Regions from separate parts of the Cellvibrio sp. 25HG11W-0 genome, predicted to be linked through region 2. Evidence: predicted binding sites of a transcription regulator. Region 2 holds the regulator's gene; each other region holds the start of a gene.
The links. The regulator PhoB, encoded in region 2, activates phosphate uptake and scavenging genes when phosphate is short. The targets are predictions, from matches to a motif close to TGTCATAAANNTGTAACA.

Region 1: AC0KUT_RS07160 (PhoX family protein) is a predicted target of PhoB. The motif match lies at 2,194-2,211, and genes of this name have one in related genera.
Region 3: AC0KUT_RS10970 (spondin domain-containing protein) is a predicted target of PhoB. The motif match lies at 1,533-1,550, and genes of this name have one in related genera.
Region 4: AC0KUT_RS01080 (GspE/PulE family protein) is a predicted target of PhoB. The motif match lies at 1,910-1,927, and genes of this name have one in related genera.

The regions. Positions count from the first base shown of each region.
Region 1 is NZ_CM174230.1:1,741,743-1,745,408, forward strand. Features, by position in the region: gene AC0KUT_RS07150 (GGDEF domain-containing protein) at 1-258, opposite strand, end outside; gene AC0KUT_RS07155 (AGE family epimerase/isomerase) at 534-1,820, opposite strand; gene AC0KUT_RS07160 (PhoX family protein) at 2,274-3,666, shown strand, end outside.
Region 2 is NZ_CM174230.1:4,770,583-4,774,248, reverse strand. Features, by position in the region: gene AC0KUT_RS20025 (DUF2141 domain-containing protein) at 1-48, shown strand, start outside; gene phoR (phosphate regulon sensor histidine kinase PhoR) at 54-1,349, opposite strand; gene phoB (phosphate regulon transcriptional regulator PhoB) at 1,383-2,081, opposite strand; gene ubiA (4-hydroxybenzoate octaprenyltransferase) at 2,217-3,083, opposite strand; gene AC0KUT_RS20005 (chorismate--pyruvate lyase family protein) at 3,641-3,666, opposite strand, start outside.
Region 3 is NZ_CM174230.1:2,603,607-2,607,272, reverse strand. Features, by position in the region: gene AC0KUT_RS10975 (spondin domain-containing protein) at 1-647, opposite strand, end outside; gene AC0KUT_RS10970 (spondin domain-containing protein) at 658-1,356, opposite strand; gene AC0KUT_RS10965 (M13 family metallopeptidase) at 2,050-3,666, opposite strand, start outside.
Region 4 is NZ_CM174230.1:245,207-248,872, forward strand. Features, by position in the region: gene AC0KUT_RS01070 (glycosyltransferase) at 1-851, shown strand, start outside; gene AC0KUT_RS01075 (NAD-dependent epimerase/dehydratase family protein) at 848-1,861, shown strand; gene AC0KUT_RS01080 (GspE/PulE family protein) at 1,988-3,661, shown strand.

The DNA.
Region 1 (3,666 bases), 1.9 Mb from region 2:
GGGGTTAAAACTGAGTGAGTAGCCGCAGGAAAACTTATCTTCGCGATAGAAGTTGCAGCGCCAGATGTCATTGGCCTCGTCGAGCCACTCGGCAGATGACGAGCCGTCTTGATGGGTGTCGCCATAGAGCGAGTGGGGCACATTCGGGTTGGGGAAAATGGTGAAGGTACGCTGAGGCAGGTATTTTTGCGCAATGATGGCCATCACGGTGATTACGCCTGCGAGTAAGCGCAGAGCATTGTAGAGATTCGATTTCATACGTTGGTCATCGTCCATTGGTACCAAGGAGTAGCGGCTGAAAATCACTCTGGGCTGAATAGGGTCTTCTACGCTGTTTTGGCGTTAAGGTTTTAGTTTTTATAATCTTAGTATTTGATCAGTGTAGCCCAAAATTTCGCTGCGTCATTGAGCCTAAATTCAGTGAGAGTATCGACCGGTAGTGTCTGGTGAATTTTCCGCGCACCATAACCTTATGACGTTTTGGGTATTAAGCTATGGCGGCGGTTTGGACGTTGACGTTTAGGGGGCTTGTTTTAGCGATGTGCGGCGAGCAGCCCCATGCGCTCAATGGCTTGCATCATGGCGCGGGAGTTGTGGTATGAGCTTTTCCACATGCTGAGTGTGGGCTTAACAATCACCTTGCCGTGTTTATCCGTACCCCAGTGCCATTCGCCGGTTTTGCTATTAATAAGGTGTGCTTGAATAAAGCCCCAGGTACGCATGGTGGCGAAAAGGTATTTGTCGTCGCCGGTAATTTGATAGGCATTAATAAGGCCGACCAGTGCTTCTGCTTGTGGCCACCAATCTTTTTCGGATTGAGTAATACCTTTGCTGGCGGAGGCTTCGTTATAGAGTGCGCCGTCGGTGTCTATGCCCTCTGCTAATACGGTATCGACCATGGCGATGGCCAGTGTGCGGGTGCGTTTTAGCAGTGCGGGGTCGCCGAGTGCTTGTGCTGCATCGACCAAGAGCCAAGAAGCTTCTATATCGTGCCCAAAAGAGATCTCATCGCCTTGTACTTTCCAATCTGCATCCATATAGAGCGCGAGGTGATTGGTTTTAGCATTGAGCACCTTGGTGAGCATGATGTTGACTAAGGCGGTTAGCTGGGTGCGCAAGGTGTCGTCTGGCCAAGCGCGTAACAGGCTGGCGTAGGCTTCCATAATGTGCAAATGGGTATTTTGCGATTTGTCTGTTTTTACTCCGATGGTGGTGCTGGGTTTATTCAGGGGTGACCAGTCTTCATTCAGTGCTTCTATGTAGCCGCCATTCTTTTTATCGAAGGCGTGCTTCTCAATTAGCTGAAACAACTCTTTGGCGCGCTCAAGCGCCACCTTCTCGCCAGTAGCGCGAAAGTATTCTACATAACCGTAAATTCCGAATACCTGCCCGTAAATTTGTTTGTGCTTTTGCTCGGGGCTGCCAGTGGCCGTGACTGACCAGTAGAGGCCACCGTGTTTGCGATCCCAAAAGTTTTTTTCTAAATCCTTGTAGGCCATATCGGCCATTTTGCGCAGGGGTTCGGCTCGATAGCCTTCGTAGGCGGCTGAGTAGGTCCACAGTAAGCGGCTGGACATAAGGGCACCGCGCGCAGCTTGAGGGTTAGCTTTACCATCGGCGGCTACTTCGCCATAAAAACCACCCGTGGCGGGGTTGGGAGCATTTTTAATCCAGTAGGGCAGTATGTTGTTGAGCAGTTCTTCTTCAAAGTTGTGTGACATTTGCAATAGTGCTTGAGCCGAAGGCTGCGCGAGGCCGGAGTTAGCCAGCGCCAAGCTGGGCAGGACACAGAGCAATAGGCTGGTGAGGAGACGTTTCATGGGCGGTTTCCTTTGTGGGTTTAGGTCTTGTCGCGAGATGTCGTATTGACATTTTTTGTACGTTTTTAAAACGCTTATTTTTACACTGGTTGTGGTGGTGATTTAGGTGTGGCTTAGGTTGTCTGCTGCGTTCGAGATTGGGTGAACACTATTATTGTTATGTGGTAACGCTTGCACCTGAGGTGCGGGGGCAGTGTACCCCAGTCGACTATTTAGCTGTAGTGATTTTCTGTTTTGTGGTCGTGGCTTTTGAGTCCTACTAGTGGTCGCTAACCTGAGTGTGTTTAGTCACTCACTTTTTGCGGTTGTTTTTTGCGCTGTCGCCTCAGGTGTTTTTGCAAGATGTCGTTTTTACACAAAAGCTTCATAAATCTGTGACCTTTATGTCACAGAGGGTTTCTAGGATCAGTCGCGTGATTCCACTAAAACAAAATCCACTCGAGGAAACCCCCCATGCTTCACTTAGGTTCAAAGAAATTACTGCTCAGTACGGTAATAAGTAGTTTGATGTTGGCCGCTTGCGGTGGTGATGACGGTAAAGCGGGTGCTGCAGGTGCTGCAGGCGCCGCTGGTACACCGGGTGCCAACGGCACTAACGGCCTTACCAGCTTGACCAACATGAAAACCTTGGCCGCGGGCGCTGAATGTCAATACGGCGGTGTGGCGGTTCAAGTTGGTTTGGATGACAACAAGAATGGTGTGCTCGATCAAGCTGAAGTCGATTCAGAAGCCAACTTGTGTAATGGCAAAGCAGCGCCAAGCCTTATGCCTGCAAATACCAAATTAGTGTTTGAAGGTGTAGCGGCACCGGCAACCAATATCGCCAAGCGCGATATTTTGGTTTCACCCGTGAGTATGAAAGTGGGCGATAAGACTACTAGTTTGGATGTGCGCTACCACGCCTTGGCGCGTTCGGGCGACCAGTTTGGCAATGTGACCTTCGGTCAATTGGTTAACAGTGAAGGTCAGCCGCTATTTGGTGAAGACGGAGAGCAAAGCATTTCCGACTCCAACGAATTTACCTCGCTCTTGCCCATTGGCGACCGCTTGTTCTCGCTCTCGCAAATTGAATCGCGCCCAGGCGCTATGTTCCTGATGGAGCTGAATCAAGATGCAGGCAATGGCGAGCTGAGTGTTAAGCAAATGTGGCAGGTAGATCAGTCGGGCGTTAACGGCGGCTGGGTGCACTGCGCTGGTTCGGTAACGCCTTGGGGCACGCATTTAGCGTCCGAGGAGTATGAACCCAATGCCGCTAAGTTAGTCACTGGCGCTAACGCCATGGCCGACGCTTACACGGCACCGTTCCTCGATTATTTCAACAAAGATGAATCTCGTTGGAATCCTTATCAGTTGGGCTGGACTATTGAAGCCAAAGTAAATGCAGTGGGCAAGGCAGCACCTTCAGTGGATCTGAGCAAGCACTACTCTATGGGCCGTATGGCGTTTGAGTTGTCCTACGTGATGCCCGACCAAAAAACCGTGTACATGACCGACGACGGCACCAGTGTTGGCCTGTTTATGTATGTGGCTACTACGGCGGGTGATTTGTCCTCCGGTAAGCTGTATGCCATGAAGTGGGTTCAAACCAGCGCAGCAGGCGTGGGCGCGGCCAACTTGGAATGGATCGACTTGGGGATGGCAACTGATGCAGACATCAAGCCTTATGTTGATGACGGTATGAAAGTGGTCTTTACCGATATCTTCGACAAGGTTGCACCTGCAGCAGGTGTGTGTGCGGATGGCTTTACCAGCATTAACGCAGGCGGCAATGGCCAAGAGTGTTTGAAGCTGAAAACCGGTATGGAAAAAGTGGCCTCGCGTTTAGAAACGCGTCGTTATGCGGCTT
Region 2 (3,666 bases):
AGTTTTACCCTTGATAAAGATTTGCAGGTGGATATTCACCTGCGCTAAGCATCTTAGCGCTGGGGTTGTTGCAGTGGGAATACGCACATAAATACACTGCCGCGCCCCAGTTCACTGGTAATTTTTAATTCTGCTTCATGGCGCATGAGTACATGCTTCACAATTGCTAAGCCTAAGCCGGTGCCGCCGGTGCTGCTGTTACGGCTGGCATCCACGCGATAAAAACGCTCGGTTAAGCGCGGAATATGTTTGCTGTCTATACCTGGGCCGTTGTCACTGACTGAAATATAAAAGTGTTTTTGATCCTGCCAGAGCAGGATGTTGATCTTGCCTTCGTTCGGCGTGTATTTAATAGCGTTGATGACTAAATTAGAAAAAGCACTGTGCAATTCTTTTTCATTGCCGGGGTATAGCAGTGGCCGCGTGGTGTTGTTGCATACGAGGTTGAGAGTTTGATTTTTTTCTGCGCTGAGCACTTCTGCTTCACTTTTTACAACGGTGAGCAGTTGTTCGATGGTAATGGGTTTTTGGTTGTGCCCTGCTTCCGTTGTCTCTAGTTTTGAGAGCACTAATAAATCATTGATGAGCAGTGACATACGCTTGGCTTGCTGCAACATTTGTTGCAGCGGTTTGTTCCAGCTGGGCGTGGTGTTGTTGTCGGAGAGTGTTTCGACATAGCCATTGATGACGGTAAGCGGCGTGCGCAATTCGTGGGATACATTGGCCACGAAGTCTTGGCGCATCATTTCTAGGTTGTGCAATTGGGTGACATCGCGCACGACGATGAGCCGTTCATTTTTACCGAAGGTGGTAATTTGTAATTGCAAATAGCGCGAGGGAAAGCGCGGTGATGGCATTTCTAGCGGGTCTTCATATTTGCCGTCTTCAAAATAGCTGACAAATTTGGGGTGGCGAATAAAGTTAATAATCGATTGCCCCTGATCTTTTACATTGAGGGCGAACATACGGTGCGCAGCGGGGTTCCAAAAATCCAAATGGCCGCGCCAGTCGAGAATAATGATGCCGTCTTTTAAGGCGGAGCTGATTTCCTGCACGCGGTTGATCACGGCTTGCAGGTTTTCTTTCTCAAGCTGTTGATGGCGTTGCAGTTGGTAGATATTGTCAAAAATCGTACCCCAAATGCCGCTGGCCTCTGGGGGGTTTTCTTTGTTTTGAGTGAGCAGCCACTGATTAAGGCGGCGCATCTGCCAGAGCATGCCGCCAATGTAAATGGCGCAACCGAGCAAGAGTGTGAGCGCCAATTGGCCTATGACGAGGCCGAGCAGAGTGCAGGTGCCTATAACAATGAGAATGCGCTTGAGCTCAGCGCTGAAACCTTTTAACAGCAAAATTGCACGCCTCTGAAAATCTTACGACAGCAATCAGGCTTCGATGCGAGTGGAAAATCTATAGCCTGTGCCGCGTACGGTTTGCACCAAGTCTTCGTGGCCGTCAATGGTAAGCGCTTTGCGCAAGCGGCGGATATGAACATCCACGGTGCGCTCTTCGACATATACATTGCCGCCCCAGACATGGTCCAACAGTTGGCTGCGAGTATAAGCTCTTTCCTGATGGGTGAGAAAGAATTCAAGTAGGCGATATTCGGTGGGGCCCATATCGACAGACTGGTCATGGATGGTGACGCGGTGGCTTGAAGGATCGAGACACAGGCCTTGTACTATGATTGGCGCGGAGTTGATTTGCGGATCAGCGCGACGCAGCACGGCTTTAAGGCGTGCGACGAGTTCGCGCGGAGAGAAGGGCTTGGTGATGTAGTCGTCGGCACCTACTTCTAAACCTTGGATTTTGTTGTCTTCTTCGCCTTTGGCGGTGAGCATGATGATCGGGATATCAGCAGTCACTTCATCGCGCTTTAAGCGGCGCGCTAGTTCTATACCGCTGGTGCCGGGCATCATCCAGTCGAGCAAGATCAAATCGGGTTTGTTGTCGACGATGATGCTATGGGCATCCTGTGCATTGCTGGCTTCGGTGACCTGATATTCGGCCATCTCCAAGGCGACACGCAACATATCGCGAATTGCGGATTCATCATCAACTATCAGAATTTTACGGCCTGTCATATCGTTTCTGCCTGAAATAACCACGGGCGCGTACACGGTATGTGACGCTATTGTTGCAGCTTATTAAATAAGCTAAGTGTTACACATTTATGACAGAAAGATAATTTGTCTTGGTCGCGTGTTTAGCAATAAGCCCTATCGCAGCGCATAGTCAGTGACAATTCCTACAAAAACAATAAAGCCTACCCAGTTATTGTGCAGAAATGCCTTAAAACAGGCGGCTCGTACTCGAAAGCGAATTAGCCATTGTTGGTAGCCAAAAAGGCCTGCGACAGCAACCAAACTCCAGTAGTAATAAGCGCCTAGCTCAAAGCGATCACCTACTAACACTAAGGTGTAAAGGGTCATGAGTTGGAGTACGCCAGTGATGAAACGATCCTGTTCGCCAAAGAGAATCGCGGTGGATTTAACGCCAATTTTGAGGTCGTCGTCGCGGTCTACCATGGCGTAAAAGGTGTCGTATACCACTGTCCAGAGCACTACGGCTAAGTACACCAGCCAAACCCGTTGATCGAGCATGCCTGCTTCCGCAGCGTAGGCCATGGGGATGCCCCAGGCAAACGCGGCGCCGAGCACCATTTGCGGCAGGTGCGTGTGGCGTTTCATAAAGGGATAGCAGAAGGCGAGTATTAGGCCGCCGACGGAGAGCTTGATCGTAAAGGGGTCGGTAAAGAGCACTAAGCCAAATGCTAAGAGGCACAGGCCCGCAAATAAACCGAGGGCTTCGCGGCTGCTTACCGCGCCTGTCGCCAGTGGGCGATGTTGGGTGCGCTGCACGTGACCGTCGATCTTGCGATCGGCAAAGTCGTTGATGACACAGCCCGCGGAGCGCATCACCACTACCCCAAGGGTGAAGATGATCAAGTTTTTTAGGCTAGGCATGCCCTTGGCGGCGAGCCACAGGCTCCAGAGTGTTGGCCATAGCAGGAGCAAAATGCCTATAGGGCGGTCTAAGCGCATCAGCTGTGCGTAAATAGCTAACTTTTGTTGTAATACGGCCATTTTTGTAGAGGATGTCGGCGTTTTACGGATTTTTAAACGCTTAGTTTTTGAGGTGCTGAGTTGCGCTTTAGTTTGAGTGGGACTGGTTGTGGACAGTGTAGATAGCGAGTCTTCAGCACTCGTCGCGGCTGCTATTTTGGCGGCTTCGATAGTGGCTGGTACACTTGGTGTCGTTAGTTGCACAGCAGGTTTGGTCGCAACAGCTTGGTGCGCGACTGACGTGGCGGCAGCGGATTTAGTGGTGGCTGTAGATGCAGCTGTTTTAGACTTAGCTGCAGCAGGTGTGGAGGTTTTAGGCGCTGAGGCAACTGGCTTAGCATCGGCTGCTTTCGTCGTTTTTGCGGGCGCAGGCTTCTTGGGATTTGCCGCAGCAGGCTTTTTAGCGGTGCTTGCGGGCTGTTTTACTGGAGCCGCAGTTGTAGGTGCTGCTTTTTTGCGTACCACAGGTTTTTTGGCATTGGGTTTATCTCCAGCAGATGCGTCGACACTCGCGCCTTGAGGTGTTGGTTGGTCGTCGGCAGTTGTCATGATCCCTCTCAGGCCATTGGTCGTTGTTATTATGAATGGGCGATACGCGCGCAGA
Region 3 (3,666 bases), 2.2 Mb from region 2:
ATAGTCGCCATAGTTTCGCTATTCAACTCAGTACCCGCGTCATAGCTAAGCGTATCCAAGGTCATGCTTTCGCCCTCCATAAGTTTGCCGAGGTTGATCGCATTGATGCCAGTAAACGCATCATTGGTATTGACCAACATGGACAGCAAGCTAAGACTTAGGTGATTCATCATATCGGGTGCTACAGCGGCACTTAACATCAGAGTGCTAGTAGCACCAGGCATGGTGATGCCTTCGGCTTTCACACTGCTCAACACCATCGCATCTGCCGCCGCAGCCGCTAAGTACTCAGAGACATCGCCAGATTCAGCAATTTTTTCTAACCCTATGCTGGCAGGCATGCCCACGTGAAATGCTGAGAACTCAGGTTTATGCAGCGTCAATGCCAGCGGTGAAAGCGGTTGACCGGCGGTGAGATTAGTTAGGGTGATAGAGTATTTAACATCCATCATGGCTGCCATACTTGAACCAACACTGGATGCTGGCATAAGGCTCGATGCAGCTATGGAGCTAGGCATAGAGCTTGCCATACTGCTCATCATGGCTGAACTTGATGACATGGTTTTAGGCTTTGAATCACTGCCGCCACAGGCGCTCAGTAAAGTGCTGGCTAGCATTACACCGCTCAGCAAATAAATAGTTTTCATAGGGCTCTCCTTACTTTACGGTGAGAGTGACGCGAGCCACAGGGTTCAACCAGCGTTGGCTTGATGCATTAATATCACTCATACCACCGGTCATCATCTGGTCGCCCAAAACACCGCGATGAATATGCACAAAACCTTCAGCCATTGCGGCAACGCCAGTACCACCGGTACCAATCAACGTTTCTAAAGGTGGTGGAACGGGCATACCTGCAACACCGGGGGCACCGCCACCGCGAATTTCATTATTAGCTTCAGTTCCCGCATCATAGGCATTAAGCATGTAGGTGTAGATGCCAGGCGCGGTAGGCAGAGTGAGGCTGTTTAAGGCAACAAAACCATCGTTTGTCGGCAACAACATAGCGGCGATAGAAAGCTGAGTATTCGCTGCACCTGGGTCGCCTAACTCTGCGGTGGTTTTCATTCCTGGTGCCAATAAGCCAGCAGCTGGGTTGGCAACACTCTTAGCCCCTGCATTCATCATGTCGACATCTAAACCACTAATATCGCCACCTTCGGCCATAGCTTGTAAGTTGCTAGAAGCCGCCATGCCCGCGCTAAAAAGCTTAACGCTACTCGGGTGCGCAGACACCAACAGCGGAGTGTAGTAGGTGCCTTGCGTAAGATTCTGAATTTCAACGGTATAGCTCGCAGCCAAAAGGTTAGGGCTAATTGCAAGGGCGATTAAGCTGGTAATAAGGGATTTTTTCACGGTAAAGCTCCTGTTAAGTTGTAATTGACAGGAGCAGAGTGCGCTCTTCGTGCAGACCATTCATCACGAAAGTATCACGAGAAAATCATTTTTTAGATAAACGGGAAAGGGGGTGTTCTGGGGCGACAGTTTGTTTATGGGTTTGGGGTCAAGTTATATCAATTGGTTCATAAGTATGTCATTAGAATTCAATAGATAATCGTTTTTGCTTAAAATTCTGGAATATCATAAATACACACTGTGTAGTAATTCTCCAAAACAGTGATTACCTGCTCTAAAAGTCTACCTCCTATCATATTTGATTTTATTTGAAAGTTCATGCTCGAAAATGTATCGAGCATGACGCGTTCATCCTCATATTTTACACATATATATGCGTCACCTTGAATGCCGCTTTCAATTCCAGTGAAATTTCTCGTGAGCAACTCAAGTAGGCTAGGGTAAATATTGTAATAGCTTTCATCGGTAACTATCTCTCCGTGAATCACTTAGTTTCTCCAAGACTTGATATGGTATTATTAGGGTGACTCTCAAAAATCAGTAAGGTATCTGACAATATATCCCTGTAGATTTCATGCCTCGCCAGTTATATTACGTAACTGCACAGATCACTTTAATTATTTTCCCCTAAAATCACACCACTGAATTATTTTTTTAAACTTTAGAGCAAGCTCTTCGCTTCCATCTTGCAATCTACCAAATCTTCACCCGAACCATCTCGTCGCGGTACATGCCATCACCTGGTTTTACGTTGTAGGTTTTGTAGAACGCCGGCATGTTCGACAATGGGCCAAGTACGCGATACATGCCCGGAGAGTGGGGGCCGTTAATAACTTGGAGGCGCAGGGCTTCGTCGCGGTATTTAATGCGCCAGACTTGCGCCCAGCCCATAAAAAAGCGCTGCTCTGCGCTAAAGCCTTCTATTACTTTACCCGGCTTGCCTTTAAGCGAAATGTTGTAGGCTTTGTGCGCTAAGGTTACACCGCCAAGGTCGGCAATGTTTTCGCCTAAACCTAGCGCGCCTTGGAGATGCAAGTCATCGATAGGCGTGTAAGCATTGAATTGATCGACCATTAACTGCGCCCGATTTTTAAACTGTACCGCATCTTGTTCAGTCCACCAGTCGCGCAGATTTCCGTCACTATCGGAGTGGCGGCCCTGGTCGTCAAAGCCGTGGGTAAATTCATGACCGATCACTGCGCCTATACCACCGTAGTTAACCGCATCTTCCGCCGCGACATTAAAGAACGGGGGCTGCAATATGGCTGCTGGGAATACGATTTCGTTCATGCTTGGGCTGTAGTAGGCGTTAACCATTTGCGGTGTCATGCCCCATTCGGTGCGATCTATGGGTTTGCCTAAACGGTCTATAGCGCGCTGGTGTTCGCATTCAGCACTGCGTTGTATATTGCCGAGCAAGTCTGTTGCAGATATTTTTAAGCAATTGTAGTCGCGCCATTTATCGGGGTAGCCAATTTTGGTGTTGAACTTTGCCAGTTTTATTTTGGCTTGTTGTTTAGTGGCTGGGCTCATCCACTCTAATTCATCAATGGATTGGCTAAAGGCGCTACGCAGGTTTTCTATCATCTTATCCATGCGTATTTTTGCATCCGGCTTAAAGTATTTCGCCACATACAATTTTCCCACCATAAAACCTAAGTTGGAATCCGTGATAGTCGCAGCTCGTTTGTCGCGAGTGCGTTGCTCTTTTACGCCGTTTAAGGTTTTGCCATAGAATTCAAAGTTGGCATCGGCAAAGTCATGGCTAAGGTTGCTGGCATTGCTATTCAGTAAATGGAATTTTAAATACAGTTGCCAATCCGCAAGTGGAATGTTCGTTTGTAATTTTGCAACAGCAGTAACATAGGTAGGTTGATTGACGACTAACTCTTTGATGGTACCTAGCCCAGCGGCGCTGACAACGAGCTGCCAATCTACACCCGGTGCCAGTTTGTTTAACTCCACCAAGGTCATTTTGTGGTAGCGCGCATTGCGATCGCGATTTTGAATTTTAGTGCGGTGAATAGCGGCAATTTTCTTTTCTAATGCGACTATATGAGCTGCGGCTTGTTCAGGCTTTGCAATATTGGCTTTGGTCAAGAGTGTAGCAATATAGGCTTGATATTTTTTTAAGAGCTCAAGCGAGCGGGCATCATCTTTTAAATAATAGTCGCGATCAGGAAGACCTAAGCCGGATTGCCAAACCCCCGTTATATATTCATCAGATTTTTTTTCGTCCTGATCAATATATAACTCCACGGGAACTCCAACGCCGTACACCTGCCACTCGCCCCATATGCGGGTCAAGTC
Region 4 (3,666 bases), 380 kb from region 2:
ATCAAGAGCACTTTTCGGTGCTTATGGCAGTGTATGCCGGTGAACAGGCGCCGCATTTGGCGCAGGCTTTGGCAAGCCTTTGTGAACAGCAATTGCCGGCTCAGCAGGTGGTGATTGTGGAAGATGGCCCGCTCACCCCAGAATTAACGCAGGTGTTGAATGACTATGAAGTAAAGCTTCCTTTGTTGCGCATGGTTCAGCCTCAAAATCTCGGGTTGGCGGCAGCTCTGCAATTGGGGCTTGAAGCTTGCACCTATGAATTGGTCGCGCGGATGGACGCGGATGATGTGGCGGTGCCATCGCGCTTTGCGCGTCAAATTGCCGTGATGTCTAAGCGCCCATCGCTGAGTGTGCTGGGCAGTTATGTCGCGGAGTTTATCGATAATCCCCAACAGCCCTATGCGTTGCGCCCAGTGCCTGTGGGTGAAAGTGCAGTGGCGGCTGCAGCGCGCTGGCGTTGTCCGCTTAATCATCCCAGCGTGATAGTGCGCAAATCTCACTTGCTGGCCGTGGGTGGTTACAGTGGTTTTCGCGGTATAGAAGATTATTACCTTTGGGGGCGGCTCTTGGTTGCCGGTAAGTCCATAGATAACCTGCGCGAGGTACTCATGCTGGTGCGCGCAGGTGCAGACTTGGGCCGTAGGCGCGGCGGCTGGGTTTATGCCCAGCGCGAATTGTTGCTTTATAAAGCGTTTTGGCAAATGGGGTTTATGACCTGGTATCAAGCACTTTGTGGTGTGCTCCTGCGCCTGCCTGTGAGGCTGCTTCCCAGTGGGCTGCGCAGCTGGATTTACCAGCGGGCCATTCGTCGCGCCCTTAAGAAAACGGCGACTAACGAGGTGCCTCTATGACGCTCGACGCGGCTATAGCAGATGTTATTAGTGGCGCTACGGGTGATGAATCACCTGCGCATGCCCCCTTAAAAAATCAGCATATTTTAATTACCGGTGCCAATGGCTTTCTCGGGCGGGCGCTGGTGCATTCATTGCATGCGCAAACACAATTCAACCTGCAGCTCAGCGCCTGTGTACGGAGCCCAGAGCGTCAGCTTGATGTAGTAAATTTACAGCACTGCTACTGGGACATGCACCGCGAGCAGCTGCCGGATTTGACCCATGTAGATTGCATTGTCCACAGTGCGGCGCGGGTACATCAGCTGCGTGAAACAGCTGCTGACCCTTTGGCCGAGTTTCGGCGGGTTAATTGTGCGGCGACACTTGCGCTCGCGCAGGCGGCAATTGCTGCGGGGGTGAAGCGTTTCATCTACATAAGTAGCCTGCATGTATTGGGTCATGAGCGAGATCAAGCCTATACAGGCGCGGATATAGCCGCACCCACGGACCCCTATGCTCAGTCCAAGTGGGAGGCAGAGCAGGGCTTATTGGCGTTGGCCGATCAGATCGAACTGGTGATACTGCGCCCCCCTTTAATCTATGGTCGCCAATCACCGGGTAATTTTGGTCGTTTGGTCGCGTTGGTTAATACCGGTGTACCCCTGCCTTTTGGTGCTATAACAAATCGTCGCAGCCTAGTGGCGGTAGATAACCTAGTGGATCTCATCGTGCGCTGCTGCTGGCATTCGGCTGCAGTCGGCCAGCTATTTTTAGTGGCAGATAGCGACGCGCTAAGCACTCCCGCACTCTGCGCACATATTGCACGCACACTGGGTAAGCCTCCGAGGCAGCTTAAAATCCCTCTCAGCATATTAAAACTCGGGGCAGGGTTGCTGGGTAAAGAGGCAATCTATGCGCGTTTGGCGGAGTCCTTGTGGGTGGATGACAGCGCCACGCGCCAGCGCTTGGATTGGGTGCCGCCACTCTCTACCTCTATAGCACTCGCGCGCTATTTGTGTGCGACCTAAAGTATCTTGAAGGTCGAGTGAATGTGGAGTGAATGTGCAAAGCGGCGGAATTACAGTAGTATGCCAATCCTCAACAGACCCTTAGTACCACTGAGTTAACCCAGCCAACTAGAGTGAACAGCAAGCGTGAATAAACTGATCGGAGAATTGCTCGTCGAGCGCGGTTTAATCCAGCAGGAAGATGTCAAAAAGGCATTGCAGCTGCAGCAGTCGACCGGTGGGCGCATAGGGCAGGGCTTGGTGCGTATGGGCTCGGTGTCAGAAGAGTTATTGCTGGAGGTGCTGGCGGCGCAGTTGAATCTTCCGGTGGCGCAAACGGGGGTGGACATTCCCGATAGTATGGCGCTCTACCAATTTCTCAAGGCATCGCCTATCGATATCAATTGGTCTATCGATAACCGCGTGCTCTGCTGGAGCCCTGCAGCGCAGCAGCTCAGCTACATTAGCCGCGATCCGCTTTCCCCTTTCGTATTAGATGTTATTCACTACCACTATCAAGGCTGGCAAATCACCCCCTGTCTCGTGTCCAGTCACAGCCTCGACATTCTGGTGGACTACATTCGCAAAGAATTAAATGCCGAGCGCTTTTTCGCCGAGGGCAGCGAAAGCAAAGGCCTGCGCGAAATGGCAGAAGAGGCACCCGTGGTGGAGTTGGTCAATAATATTTTCGCCAAAGCCGTCGCTTTTAACGCCTCCGATATACATCTAGACCCGCAAGAAGAAGTCTTTCGCGTGCGTCTGCGCGTAGATGGTGTACTGCAAACCCATTTAGAGCAGCCGATTGACCGCTATCCCGCGGTGGCTTCTAGGGTCAAACTTATCTCTGAAATTGATATTGCCGAGCGCCGCCTGCCGCAGGATGGGCGCATCACCACCCGTGTTGCTGGGCGTGAAATGGATGTGCGTGTATCTACCTTGCCCGGTGTGCACGGTGAATCCATCGTCATGCGTTTACTGCCTAAAGATCGCAAAGAGCTGTCGCTCGAAGCCCTCGGTTTAGAGCCAGACCATGTGGCCATGGTGCGTTCGCTGATGCAGGAGTCCAACGGCATAGTGCTGGTGACGGGGCCGACGGGTTCGGGTAAATCCACCACCCTGTATGCCGCCTTACAGGAAGCGACCGACGGTAGCCGCAAAATTCTCACGGTTGAAGACCCTGTGGAATATCAATTGCCGGGCATCACCCAAGTACAGGCTCACGCCGAAATCGGCTACACCTTTGCCAAGGCCCTGCGCGCCTTCCTGCGTCAAGACCCCGATGTGATCATGGTGGGCGAAATTCGCGATGTGGAAACCGCTCAAATTGCGATTCAATCGGCGCTTACGGGTCACTTGGTGTTATCAACCCTGCACACCAATGATTCGCTCTCGGCCTTTACCCGCTTAATCGATATGGGGGTGGAACCGTTTTTAGTGGCCGCGCCGATCAAAGCAGTGCAGGCGCAGCGTTTGGTGCGTAAGTTGTGCAAACACTGCGCTCGCCCAAGTGTGGCGCCCGAAAAAATCCTAGCCGAATTTGCCGCCCTCAATACGGCCATTACCCCGCGCTGGTTTGAACCTGTTGGCTGCGCGGCGTGCAACAACAACGGTTATTCGGGGCGTATGGGGGTTTACGAAATCATTCCTATCTCTGCGGAGCTGCACGACATGATTATCGCCAGTGCGCCGGTGGCAGACATGCGTAAGCTCACCCGTCGCCAAGGGCACAGATCCATGTATCAAGATGGGCTTATCAAAGCAGCGAAAGGGCTTACCAGTATTGAAGAAGTCATGCGCGCCACTAACATCGATGTTGAATAGCGAGC